DNA from 3 places in the Peribacillus sp. NPDC096379 genome. Region 2 is predicted to be linked to each of the others. Evidence: a T-box and tRNA genes for the amino acid it is inferred to sense, from the RefSeq annotation. Region 2 holds a T-box; the other regions hold tRNA genes.
The links. The T-box of region 2 lies ahead of pheS (phenylalanine--tRNA ligase subunit alpha). A T-box ahead of a tRNA ligase gene usually reads a tRNA of that ligase, here a tRNA-Phe.
Positions count from the first base shown of each region.

Region 1: it encodes a tRNA-Phe, which carries the amino acid that the T-box ahead of pheS (phenylalanine--tRNA ligase subunit alpha) is inferred to sense. The anticodon was not compared.
Region 3: it encodes a tRNA-Phe, which carries the amino acid that the T-box ahead of pheS (phenylalanine--tRNA ligase subunit alpha) is inferred to sense. The anticodon was not compared.

Region 1 is NZ_JBIWFD010000004.1:490,362-494,241, reverse strand. It holds partial or broken rRNA gene ACIQZI_RS19525 (23S ribosomal RNA) at 1-79, shown strand, start outside; rRNA gene rrf (5S ribosomal RNA) at 151-266, shown strand; tRNA gene ACIQZI_RS19515 (tRNA-Glu) at 313-387, shown strand; tRNA gene ACIQZI_RS19510 (tRNA-Val) at 392-467, shown strand; tRNA gene ACIQZI_RS19505 (tRNA-Thr) at 479-554, shown strand; tRNA gene ACIQZI_RS19500 (tRNA-Lys) at 570-642, shown strand; tRNA gene ACIQZI_RS19495 (tRNA-Pro) at 777-853, shown strand; tRNA gene ACIQZI_RS19490 (tRNA-Ala) at 878-953, shown strand; tRNA gene ACIQZI_RS19485 (tRNA-Met) at 986-1,059, shown strand; tRNA gene ACIQZI_RS19480 (tRNA-Ser) at 1,092-1,184, shown strand; tRNA gene ACIQZI_RS19475 (tRNA-Met) at 1,218-1,291, shown strand; tRNA gene ACIQZI_RS19470 (tRNA-Asp) at 1,295-1,371, shown strand; tRNA gene ACIQZI_RS19465 (tRNA-Phe) at 1,414-1,486, shown strand; tRNA gene ACIQZI_RS19460 (tRNA-Tyr) at 1,502-1,585, shown strand; tRNA gene ACIQZI_RS19455 (tRNA-Trp) at 1,594-1,667, shown strand; tRNA gene ACIQZI_RS19450 (tRNA-His) at 1,692-1,767, shown strand; tRNA gene ACIQZI_RS19445 (tRNA-Gln) at 1,783-1,857, shown strand; tRNA gene ACIQZI_RS19440 (tRNA-Gly) at 1,868-1,941, shown strand; tRNA gene ACIQZI_RS19435 (tRNA-Ile) at 1,946-2,022, shown strand; tRNA gene ACIQZI_RS19430 (tRNA-Asn) at 2,039-2,113, shown strand; gene ACIQZI_RS19425 (helix-turn-helix domain-containing protein) at 3,019-3,880, opposite strand, start outside.
Region 2 is NZ_JBIWFD010000001.1:616,711-620,590, forward strand. It holds gene ACIQZI_RS02985 (hypothetical protein) at 145-294, shown strand; gene sspI (small acid-soluble spore protein SspI) at 324-536, opposite strand; gene ACIQZI_RS02995 (TrmH family RNA methyltransferase) at 661-1,416, shown strand; T-box leader at 1,603-1,841, shown strand; gene pheS (phenylalanine--tRNA ligase subunit alpha) at 1,894-2,934, shown strand; gene pheT (phenylalanine--tRNA ligase subunit beta) at 2,961-3,880, shown strand, end outside.
Region 3 is NZ_JBIWFD010000015.1:121-4,000, reverse strand. It holds gene ACIQZI_RS24145 (hypothetical protein) at 254-1,078, opposite strand; tRNA gene ACIQZI_RS24140 (tRNA-Arg) at 1,795-1,868, opposite strand; tRNA gene ACIQZI_RS24135 (tRNA-Ser) at 1,879-1,969, opposite strand; tRNA gene ACIQZI_RS24130 (tRNA-Asn) at 1,983-2,057, opposite strand; tRNA gene ACIQZI_RS24125 (tRNA-Ile) at 2,076-2,152, opposite strand; tRNA gene ACIQZI_RS24120 (tRNA-Gly) at 2,160-2,233, opposite strand; tRNA gene ACIQZI_RS24115 (tRNA-Leu) at 2,253-2,334, opposite strand; tRNA gene ACIQZI_RS24110 (tRNA-Cys) at 2,342-2,412, opposite strand; tRNA gene ACIQZI_RS24105 (tRNA-Gln) at 2,417-2,488, opposite strand; tRNA gene ACIQZI_RS24100 (tRNA-Tyr) at 2,572-2,655, opposite strand; tRNA gene ACIQZI_RS24095 (tRNA-Phe) at 2,671-2,743, opposite strand; tRNA gene ACIQZI_RS24090 (tRNA-Asp) at 2,787-2,863, opposite strand; tRNA gene ACIQZI_RS24085 (tRNA-Met) at 2,867-2,940, opposite strand; tRNA gene ACIQZI_RS24080 (tRNA-Ser) at 2,973-3,065, opposite strand; tRNA gene ACIQZI_RS24075 (tRNA-Ile) at 3,076-3,152, opposite strand; tRNA gene ACIQZI_RS24070 (tRNA-Met) at 3,162-3,238, opposite strand; tRNA gene ACIQZI_RS24065 (tRNA-Ala) at 3,271-3,346, opposite strand; tRNA gene ACIQZI_RS24060 (tRNA-Pro) at 3,367-3,440, opposite strand; tRNA gene ACIQZI_RS24055 (tRNA-Arg) at 3,447-3,523, opposite strand; tRNA gene ACIQZI_RS24050 (tRNA-Leu) at 3,538-3,626, opposite strand; tRNA gene ACIQZI_RS24045 (tRNA-Gly) at 3,642-3,713, opposite strand; tRNA gene ACIQZI_RS24040 (tRNA-Leu) at 3,725-3,806, opposite strand; tRNA gene ACIQZI_RS24035 (tRNA-Lys) at 3,813-3,880, opposite strand, start outside.

The DNA.
Region 1 (3,880 bases), on a different contig from region 2:
GATCAGGTTGATAGGTCAGAGGTGGAAGCGTGGCGACATGTGGAGCTGACTGATACTAATCGATCGAGGACTTAACCAATATATATTTTAATGATGATTCTAAAGTCTGTTATCTAGTTTTGAAGGAATAAACCTTCTAACTGAATTTAGTCTGGTAATGATGGCAAAGAGGTCACACCCGTTCCCATTCCGAACACGGAAGTTAAGCTCTTTTGCGCCGATGGTAGTTGGGGGTCTCCCCCTGTGAGAGTAGGACGTTGCCAGGCTAAGCCCCTAAAAGTAGGGGCTATTATTTTGTACATAGTTGTATGTGGCCCCTTGGTCAAGCGGTTAAGACACCGCCCTTTCACGGCGGTAACACGGGTTCGAATCCCGTAGGGGTCACCATATTGGAGGATTAGCTCAGCTGGGAGAGCATCTGCCTTACAAGCAGAGGGTCGGCGGTTCGATCCCGTCATCCTCCACCATTACCTATAGTGCCGGTGTAGCTCAACTGGTAGAGCAACTGACTTGTAATCAGTAGGTTGGGGGTTCAAGTCCTCTTGCCGGCACCACTTTCAAATTTGTATGAGCCATTAGCTCAGTTGGTAGAGCATCTGACTTTTAATCAGAGGGTCGCAGGTTCGAATCCTGCATGGCTCACTATTAGTTTAGCGGGCGCGACGGAATTGGCAGATTCCATCTTGTAATGCCCCGTAGTTCAATTGGATAGAGCATCTGACTAACAGATCAGAAGGTTATGTTATGGTTCGATTCCTTTTGGGTGCGCCTTGATACGGGAAGTAGCTCAGCTTGGTAGAGCACTTGGTTTGGGACCAAGGGGTCGCAGGTTCGAATCCTGTCTTCCCGACCATCTATGTGTCTAAACATTTATTATGGGGCCTTAGCTCAGCTGGGAGAGCGCCTGCCTTGCACGCAGGAGGTCAGCGGTTCGATCCCGCTAGGCTCCACCATTATTATAATTATCGTATACGCTTCATTATTTGGCGGCGTAGCTCAGCTGGCTAGAGCGTACGGTTCATACCCGTGAGGTCGGGGGTTCGATCCCCTCTGCCGCTATAAAATTATGCAGCTGAATTTTTAATTATTACGGAGGTATACCCAAGTCCGGCTGAAGGGATCGGTCTTGAAAACCGACAGGGGAGTCAAATCCCGCGGGGGTTCGAATCCCTCTACCTCCTCCATTTTTTCAAAAAAGGTCACACAATTCATATCGTCGCGGGGTGGAGCAGTTCGGTAGCTCGTCGGGCTCATAACCCGAAGGTCGCAGGTTCAAATCCTGTCCCCGCAATCTGGTCCGGTAGTTCAGTTGGTTAGAATGCCTGCCTGTCACGCAGGAGGTCGCGGGTTCGAGTCCCGTCCGGACCGCCATTTTTATTCAGTAGATAAACTTACTGTTGATATAATTTGTTTGGCTCAGTAGCTCAGTCGGTAGAGCAAAGGACTGAAAATCCTTGTGTCGGCGGTTCGATTCCGTCCTGAGCCATCATTAGCTTAATACGGAGGGGTAGCGAAGTGGCTAAACGCGGCGGACTGTAAATCCGCTCCTTCGGGTTCGGCAGTTCGAATCTGCCCCCCTCCACCATTCATTATAGGGGTATAGTTTAAAGGTAGAACAAAGGTCTCCAAAACCTTCGGTGTGGGTTCAATTCCTACTACCCCTGCCAACTTAAAATTCATCTTACATTATGGCGGTTGTGGCGAAGTGGTTAACGCACCTGATTGTGGTTCAGGCATTCGTGGGTTCGATTCCCATCAGTCGCCCCATTTATTTTATCTTATTGGGCTATAGCCAAGCGGTAAGGCAACGGATTTTGATTCCGTCATGCGAAGGTTCGAATCCTTCTAGCCCAGCCATTTTATATATGCGGGTGTAGTTTAGTGGTAAAACCTCAGCCTTCCAAGCTGATGATGAGAGTTCGATTCTCTTCACCCGCTCCAAAATGGGCCTATAGCTCAGCTGGTTAGAGCGCACGCCTGATAAGCGTGAGGTCGATGGTTCGAGTCCATTTAGGCCCACCATAACCTTATATGTTGTTCCGCAGTAGCTCAGTGGTAGAGCATTCGGCTGTTAACCGAACGGTCGTAGGTTCGAGTCCTACCTGCGGAGCCATTTTTTTATATAAGGAAGTACTCAAGAGACGCCCCTACTATGGATGTAGGTCCGGGTAATCGGCGTGAGGATTCAAATCCTCTAAGGTGCGTAAAAACTAATCTTACTTGGGTTAGTTTTTTTGTTTTATTCATTCAGCAAGTGCCACAATTTACGTCAAAAAGTTTTACAGAACTTAGAGCCTCTTTTTAACATAAGCCTCCCGTATTTGGCATCAGGTACGATCTATGTAGCCCCACACTCCAGCTACCTAATTCACTTTATAACTATATCCATTGAGATTACTGAAGTATTACTTAAATAGTTTTTTTGCTGAAACTACTGTATCACGTATAATATGTTAGGCGTATATAAAAACAGAGCAGTATTTTTTATTTCGTCCCCATTCAGTTAACATAGAGGTAGAATAATTGAATCCTTTTTCAATAAAAAAGGGGTCAGATCCTATATCTACTTCAAACCGACCCCATTTTCTAAAAGTGGGCTTATAATGAGTGAATTCTTATTCAATGAAAAAACCGCCAATCCCTTGATACGTATGGGGTTGACGTTTTTTTATTTTTAGCGTCCCAGATAGGAGTCGAACTTACGACCTATAGATTAGGAGGCACTGTTAAATTTCAGTTTCCTTTACAATAGGTTTGAACTGTTTATAAATCCTACTATAACGGCAATTTCCACGCTTTTACCGTATACCAAGCGTAAAATACTAAATAAAAGTGTCTGACGTTTCCGAAGCAATGTTTCCGATTTTTATGATACAAGCTTCACTAGTTTGTTTTCAACATAATTACGATTTTCTGCCGCTCGAGCCCCGCCTGAAAGCCTTACTGAATATTTACCAAAAGATTCAAAAACTAAATACAAAGTGTTCGATCGTATATATTTACTGAATGAATCATGTTTTAGCTATTATTCAAAATTCCCCTCTTTTGAACGATTTTTTCGTAATCATAGCGATACTTAGCAGGTGAAACGTTCATCATCTCAGTAAATACGCGCGTAAAGTAATGCACTGATCCAAAGCCGGTAACGTCAGCTATCTCTTTAATAGGAATGCTTGTTGTTTCAAGCAGGCGGACCGCCTCCTTTACCCTTTCCTTACGAATATAATTGGAGAAACTTTCACGAAGTTCATTAGAAAAGAGCCTTGATAAATGACGTTTAGAAATGTGAAGATAGTTGGCGACATGTTCTAGCTTCAATGGTTCTGATAAATTATCACGAATGAACAGCTTTGCTTGATATAGATGTGTTGGAGAACTAAACATTTTTTCTTGACTTCGACTTCTCTGAGTAGCTTCGGAAAACATAGAGTTAAAGGACAGTATGAGCGTGTGTGCCATATTAGTAATTAAATTAAAGTCGTTGATACCGCCTTTTGACGTATAATCTACCAATGCCCTCCATATTAAGGCGGTTGGGGAATCATCGGCAACATTGACACAAATCTTATTTGTTTTCGCCAGCCGATTAAACATGCTAATGGCATCATCCTTTGATTTTTCATGTGAAATCTCGAAAGCAACAAATACAAGAAAAAGTCCTGTTTCACTTAAAATTTGGTGCTGAACGTTCGGACGGGATAAAAATACTGTCCCTTTCTTTAACGGATATTGTCCATCCATGTCTTTATAAAGTCCTTCTCCACTTAGTACATAACAAACTTCAAAAAATGAATGCCTATGTAACGGGGTGTTAAAATGCTTCGGGGTAACTCCCCAATAATGCACCTTAAAGGCAATTTCTTCTCCAAGTGGTTCCATT
Region 2 (3,880 bases):
TGTTGTTTAGCGTACGATCTGAAATTGATTAATAATCTGTCTGTCCACAATTTGAAAACGGCTGATATGTTTAAAGAATGATGTTTCGGGAATAGATAATTATAAGATACTTTCAAGTTTCATCTATTTGAAGGAGGAAGAATAATGGTCAAGAAGAAAAGAACAGCGTCAACGGTTCAAAAAAACCTCGAAACGGAGATAGAAGAAGCTGGAAATGTGCAATTGGATGAGGATGATAACCCAATCATGAAAGATGAATATTTTCAGAATCGGATTAATACCGATCATTTATAAGCGAAAGAAAAGCAATAGCCAAGTAACGGCTATTGCTTTTTTAAACCAGTTTCTAAAGATTGTAGCATTTCGGTTTTTTCTTCCTCTGATGCATGTTGCCAAATGATTTCAAACAACACACCAAGTCCAGGTAGCATTTTTTCTTCGCCCTTTTGAATGGCTTCGACGATCGTATCTTCTAACTGATCCTGTGTATTCCCTGCTACGTTGTGAATAATTGCATTTCTTAAATTCAAGTTCATATTGAACCCTCCCATCACCATAATTGTCCACTTCTTTAGTATGGAACAAATCGAATGAAAATATGTAGCAAAGGGCGAAATGCGTTATAATAAGATCTAGTGAAAAAATGAAGGAGCGTTTACCTTGAAATATATTGAGTCCGTCAAAAATCAAAAAGTAAAGCAATGGAAGAAATTATTAACGAAAAAAGAGCGTGAACAAACAGGTACATACCTGATCGAAGGGTTTCATCTTGTTGAGGAAGCACTAAAAGAAGGCGATATTGTTCGTGAAGTGATTGTCAGCATTGAAGCTGTCATTCCTGGGAAATTTAAATTAGAAGGAACAGAAGTTACGTATGTGACAAGTGAAGTGTTGCATGCGATTTCCGATACAGAAACACCACAAGGAATTGCCGCAATCTGTGATCAAAAAAAGATCCGTTTCGAAGACCTTTCACCGAAAAAAGTGCTGTTAATCGATGCTGTGCAAGATCCAGGTAATATTGGGACGATGATTCGAACAGCTGACGCAGCAGGGATTGATGCGGTTATTCTTGGGGAAGGCTGTGCGGACGCTTATAATCCTAAAGTGATTCGCTCGACTCAAGGAAGTATTTTTCATATGCCTGTCCTAAAAGGAAACCTAACAGAAATCATCGGTACATTGAAGGAACAGAATATTCCGGTCTATGGCACTGCCTTAGAAAAAGCAGTTTCCTATGATCAAGTAGAAAAGTCGGAAACATTTGCTCTGCTTGTAGGCAATGAAGGACAAGGTGTTGACAAAAAATTGCTAGCACAAACGACGCAAAATCTCTACATTCCGATTTTCGGGAAAAGCGAATCATTGAACGTGGGGATCGCAGCGGGGATCTTGATGTATCACTTACGGAAATAGGGTTCTGGCGCGACCCGAGAACTGGCGCGATTCGAGACGAAACCGGCGCGAATCAAGGCGGAACCGGACGCGATCAGAGGCAAGTCCGGAGCGCAAACTCGGATTCCGGATCGAAAAGTTGTAGAATAAATTTGAATTTGAATCTCGGGTTGTTTTATATTATAATTAAAGCTAAATTTCATAATGAAAAAGACTATGACAGAGAAGAGTAGCATCGTATCATTCATCCAGGAAGAAAATGCCTTAGACTGCAAGCATTTTTATGATTATGTTGATGTGAATTCACCTCTTGAGTCGGCATCGGGATACAGATAAACCTGTTGAAAGCTGCATCGGCAAAAAGCCGTTATCTGTAATGAAGTGAGTGCTTATTTTTATTGGCGCTAATAAGGGTGGTACCGCGATACATAAACCTCGTCCCTTTCTAGGGATGGGGTTTTTTTGTGTTTATTTTTAAACAATAAAGGAGGATATATGATGCAGGAACGTTTACAAGAACTGCAAGCTGAAGCGTTGCAGAAGGTTGCCGAAGCTTCTGAATTAAAGGAATTGAATGACATTCGTGTCGCATATTTAGGGAAAAAAGGACCAATCACGGAAGTGTTACGCGGAATGGGCAAGCTTTCAGCTGAGGAACGCCCAAAAATGGGAGCGTTGGTGAATGTTGTCCGTGAAGAGATTGCCTCAAAAATCGAAGAAAAACAGCAGGTGCTTGAAGAGGCAGCTGTCCATGCCAAACTAGCTGTTGAAAGAATTGATGTGACATTACCGGGACGTCCGGTTAATAAAGGAAATCATCATCCGTTGACGCGTGTCATTGAAGAAGTGGAAGACTTATTTATCGGAATGGGCTACACGGTTGCGGAAGGTCCGGAAGTTGAAACAGACTTTTACAACTTTGAAGCGTTGAATTTACCAAAGAGCCATCCAGCACGTGATATGCAAGATTCCTTCTATATTACAGAAGAAACATTGATGCGAACTCATACGTCTCCAGTGCAAGCAAGAACGATGGAGAAGCATAAAGGGCAAGGGCCGGTTAAAATTATCTGTCCGGGTAAAGTATATCGTCGTGATAATGATGATGCGACTCACTCGCATCAATTCATGCAAATTGAAGGACTAGTGATTGACGAAAACATCTCAATGAGTGATTTAAAAGGAACGCTTGAAGTGTTTGCGAAGCAAGTATTCGGCAAAGAACGGGAAATTCGTCTGCGTCCAAGTTTCTTCCCATTTACAGAGCCATCGGTTGAAATCGATATTTCTTGTAAAATTTGCGGCGGCAAAGGTTGCAGCGTTTGTAAAGGAACCGGCTGGATCGAAGTACTCGGCGGTGGAATCGTTCATCCGAATGTTTTGGAAATGGCAGGATTTGACTCGAAGAAATATTCTGGGTTTGCGTTCGGTATTGGTGTAGAGCGTATTGCCATGTTGAAATACGGCGTAGACGATATTCGTCATTTCTACACAAATGATGTCCGTTTCCTAACTCAATTTAATCGCCACGAATCTTAATAATTTATTTAAAGGAGGAGCAATCCATGTTTGTTTCATATAAATGGCTGCAAGATTATGTCGATCTTTCTGGCATGACAGCAACAACGCTTTCAGATAAGATTACCAAAAGCGGCATCGAGGTTGAAGGAGTAGAAAAGAAAAGTGAAGGTCTTAAAGGGGTAGTCATTGGCCACGTACTAGAACGTGAACAGCACCCAAATGCCGATAAACTAAATAAATGTTTAGTCGATGTTGGTGGTGAAAGCCCAGTTCAAATCATCTGCGGTGCGCCGAATGTTGATAAAGGACAAAAAGTGGCAGTCGCAACGGTTGGGGCTGTGCTTCCAGGCAATTTCAAAATTAAGAAAGCGAAATTACGCGGTGAAGAATCGAACGGCATGATTTGTTCACTTCAAGAGCTTGGCATTGAATCAAGATTGATTGCAAAAGATTATGCCACAGGAATTTTCGTCTTCCCGAATGATGTAGAAGTCGGCCAAGATGCGCTTAGTGTTTTAGGACTTGACGATGAAGTACTTGAATTAGGCTTGACACCGAATCGTTCGGACTGCTTGAGCATGCTTGGTGTTGCTTATGAAGTAGGTGCCATCTTAGGTCGTGAAGTAAAATGGCCGGAAATCACCAAAGAAGAAAGCGCTGAAAAAGCAACAGATTTCATTCAAGTAAAAGTGGAAGCATCTGAAGATAATCCATTATACGTTGCGAAAGTCATTAAGGATGTGAAAATTGCACCATCACCACTTTGGATGCAAACACGCTTGATGGCAGCGGGCATTCGTCCACATAACAATGTCGTCGATATCACGAATTATATTCTACTTGAATACGGACAACCACTCCATGCATTTGATTATGATCGTCTAGGTTCAAAAGAATTAGTCATTCGTAAAGCGCATGCTGCTGAAAAAATTACGACATTAGATGATGTAGAACGTGAACTTGC
Region 3 (3,880 bases), on a different contig from region 2:
GGCCGGCGACAACTTTAGAGTACAGAAGACCTCGGCTATGTTTACGTAGTATAGGCGAGGTCTTCTGATGTTTACGAAAAAGAAGGAGCCCGGCCGAACCCGTAAACAGACAGGGATGTACTACAAATTAAAACCGCAAATGAAACAGACATTGAGCTCTCTTTGAGATCTATCTGTGTTGTGGTATATTTTACGATTTTTAAAGAAGATAATTTTATCTAAATTAGTTTGTTTTAAGATATTATTTCTTGTTTCAATGGCTGATTCTTTCATGGATTTCTTCTAAAGGAATAGCAAAGTAAGCCTTATCCATTAGGTTTTTAAAAGTACCTGTGAAGAAGGCAGCTAAGGTCGTTCTGATTTTCCCTTTTTTAGAGGCTCTGATTGCTTGTTTAAAGGCAGCTATGGCTGTATATGTAATGATTTCAGGTTCTACTATGTTTTTTATCCCCTTTGTATCAAGAAATACGCTTTTCCAAAGGTCTTCGATCGTAGCAGCATGATTAAAGAAAGGCTTAACAGCCTGGACAAATTCTTTTGGAACATAAGAAACCGTAAAAGTAGAATCTAAATGCGTCACCTTACGTTTATTTATCTTTTTAGTATTGCTAGTTTCTAAAAGATTACTAGTTTCTCTTTCAAAATTATGCCCTTCAACCTTACTGTCGCAAGGTTTCTCGTGATCCTCACAATACGTCAATTTTTCCTTTTTTAATACATCAATTGTATTAAAAATATAGACATTATGCCCTTTTCCACCTTTGGATTTAGCCGTATTTTCGACCGATAGGATCCCTAAATCCTTCGCTTTTCTCAACATTCGTTCAAAAGTTGATCGGCTTATACCAAAACCATTCCCTTTTTCATTGATGGCTCTTAATAGAGTGCCAATCTTTGCGTTAGCCACTCCAACATATTTAGCAGAGAATCGAACTAGGCGTTTGAACGCGACTAATTCCCCTTTAGTAAAATCTTTTTTATGTTCAGCCAGGAACATTTCAATGTGGTTGTTAAATTTTTTTACGGTTTTAAACTTGCTAAAGTCTTTAAAATTTTCAATTCTTCCAGCTACCAACATGGTTTTTCTTCCTTCCGAGAAGACAAAGAAAAAGGCATACTTTACCCTTTTACCAACCCCAGCCGGATTAGAAAAACGGTAAAATACACCTTTGGACGCCCTATTTTTAAAATCACTAAAAGTTAACGGTTGAAATTCTCTCTATAAACCCGTTATAATAGGCGTATCGAAATTGTTGTTTTTCCTGTTCCGGCTGTGGTGGTTGTGAAACAGGGTCAAAGTCATTTCCGTTAAAGGCGCCAACCTTTAACATATGGAAGTGGCTTTTTTATTTGTCCGTATCAAGTTTTTTATTTAATAGAATTATAAACCTACAAAACTAGCAAAGTCCAGATATTTAAGAGCTTTTCTATATAGGGACTAAAGCTAAAGGATATTAACCGCCTACAAAACTGCCACCCATTCTGTTGTGTATTAACTTTTAAAAATTCATCGCCAGCCTACCACTACAAGCTTTCGTTTATCACTGCCCATTTGGAAGGTTCCGAACTCATTCGCAACCCTTTCGGAACCTACACAAGAAAAAAATCATTTTTTTAAATAAATAATGCTGAGAAACGCATTATAATCAATTTATTTTTTGTTTTATGTATCATTTGTTCACTAGAGTGACCTAAAGTGCCATGAGACGAATGAATTGGTTCAATACGGTCTTGTTTTGCTCACAGACTGAAATGAACAAACAAAAAAAACTAACCTTAATTGGTTAGTTTTTACGCGCCTTAGAGGATTCGAACCTCTGACCGACGGCTTAGAAGGCCGTTGCTCTATCCTGCTGAGCTAAAGGCGCATCCTATGTGTGGCGGAGAAGGAGGGATTTGAACCCTCGCGCCGGTTACCCGACCTACACCCTTAGCAGGGGCGCCTCTTCAGCCTCTTGAGTACTTCCCCATATAAAAAAAAATGGCTCCGCAGGTAGGACTCGAACCTACGACCGTTCGGTTAACAGCCGAATGCTCTACCACTGAGCTACTGCGGAACAAAAAATATAGGATTATGGTGGGCCTAAATGGACTCGAACCATCGACCTCACGCTTATCAGGCGTGCGCTCTAACCAGCTGAGCTATAGGCCCATTTTTTTGGAGCGGGTGAAGAGAATCGAACTCTCATCATCAGCTTGGAAGGCTGAGGTTTTACCACTAAACTACACCCGCAAAATATGTCTCGCTTCGATACCGGTGGCCGGGGTCGAACCGGCACTCCAAAAGGAACACGATTTTGAGTCGTGCGCGTCTGCCAATTCCGCCACACCGGCATGATTAAGGCAGCACCCGGATTTGAACCGGGGGTGAAGGTTTTGCAGACCTCTGCCTTACCACTTGGCTATGCTGCCATGACTGGGCTAGAAGGGATCGAACCTTCGCATGACGGAATCAAAATCCGTTGCCTTACCGCTTGGCTATAGCCCAATAATATAAAATAAATGGGTTCACAACCTTCTTCGGAAGTTCCGAAGACCTCTATTCTATCTTTAAACTACACAATGATGGAATGGTGGAGGGGGGCAGATTCGAACTGCCGAACCCGAAGGAGCGGATTTACAGTCCGCCGCGTTTAGCCACTTCGCTACCCCTCCGTATTAATCTAATGATGGCTCAGGACGGAATCGAACCGCCGACACAAGGATTTTCAGTCCTTTGCTCTACCGACTGAGCTACTGAGCCACACAATGTATATCAATAGTAGGTGACCCTACTAGAATAAAAATGGCGGTCCGGACGGGACTCGAACCCGCGACCTCCTGCGTGACAGGCAGGCATTCTAACCAACTGAACTACCGGACCAGATTGCGGGGACAGGATTTGAACCTGCGACCTTCGGGTTATGAGCCCGACGAGCTACCGGACTGCTCCACCCCGCGACGATATGAATTGTGTGATCTTTTTCAAAAAATGGAGGAGGTAGAGGGATTCGAACCCCCGCGGGATTTGACTCCCCTGTCGGTTTTCAAGACCGATCCCTTCAGCCGGGCTTGGGTATACCTCCGTATAAATAGTGGTGGATCTTGTAGGACTCGAACCTACGACCAGACGGTTATGAGCCGTCTGCTCTAACCAGCTGAGCTAAAGATCCTTCATGATTTGGTAGCGGCAGAGGGGATCGAACCCCCGACCTCACGGGTATGAACCGTACGCTCTAGCCAGCTGAGCTACGCCGCCAAATAAATAAGCGTATACAATAATCATAATAATGGTGGAGCCTAGCGGGATCGAACCGCTGACCTCCTGCGTGCAAGGCAGGCGCTCTCCCAGCTGAGCTAAGGCCCCATTATAAAAAAAGGTGATAATCGGGAAGACAGGATTCGAACCTGCGACCCCTTGGTCCCAAACCAAGTGCTCTACCAAGCTGAGCTACTTCCCGTCTATATGGCGCGCCCGAAAGGAGTCGAACCCATAACCTTCTGATCCGTAGTCAGACGCTCTATCCAATTGAGCTACGGGCGCGTATAAATATAAAATGGTGCCGAGGACCGGAATCGAACCGGTACGGTAGTCACCTACCGCAGGATTTTAAGTCCTGTGCGTCTGCCAGTTCCGCCACCCCGGCACTTACGAAAAGTAGAGCGGAAGACGGGATTCGAACCCGCGACCCCAACCTTGGCAAGGTTGTATTCTACCACTGAACTACTTCCGCGTAATAAATAATGCGGGTGAAGGGACTTGAACCCCCACGCCTCGCGGCGCCAGATCCTAAGTCTGGTGCGTCTGCCAATTCCGCCACACCCGCGATAAATGGTGAGCCATGCAGGATTCGAACCTGCGACCCTCTGATTAAAAGTCAGATGCTCTACCAACTGAGCT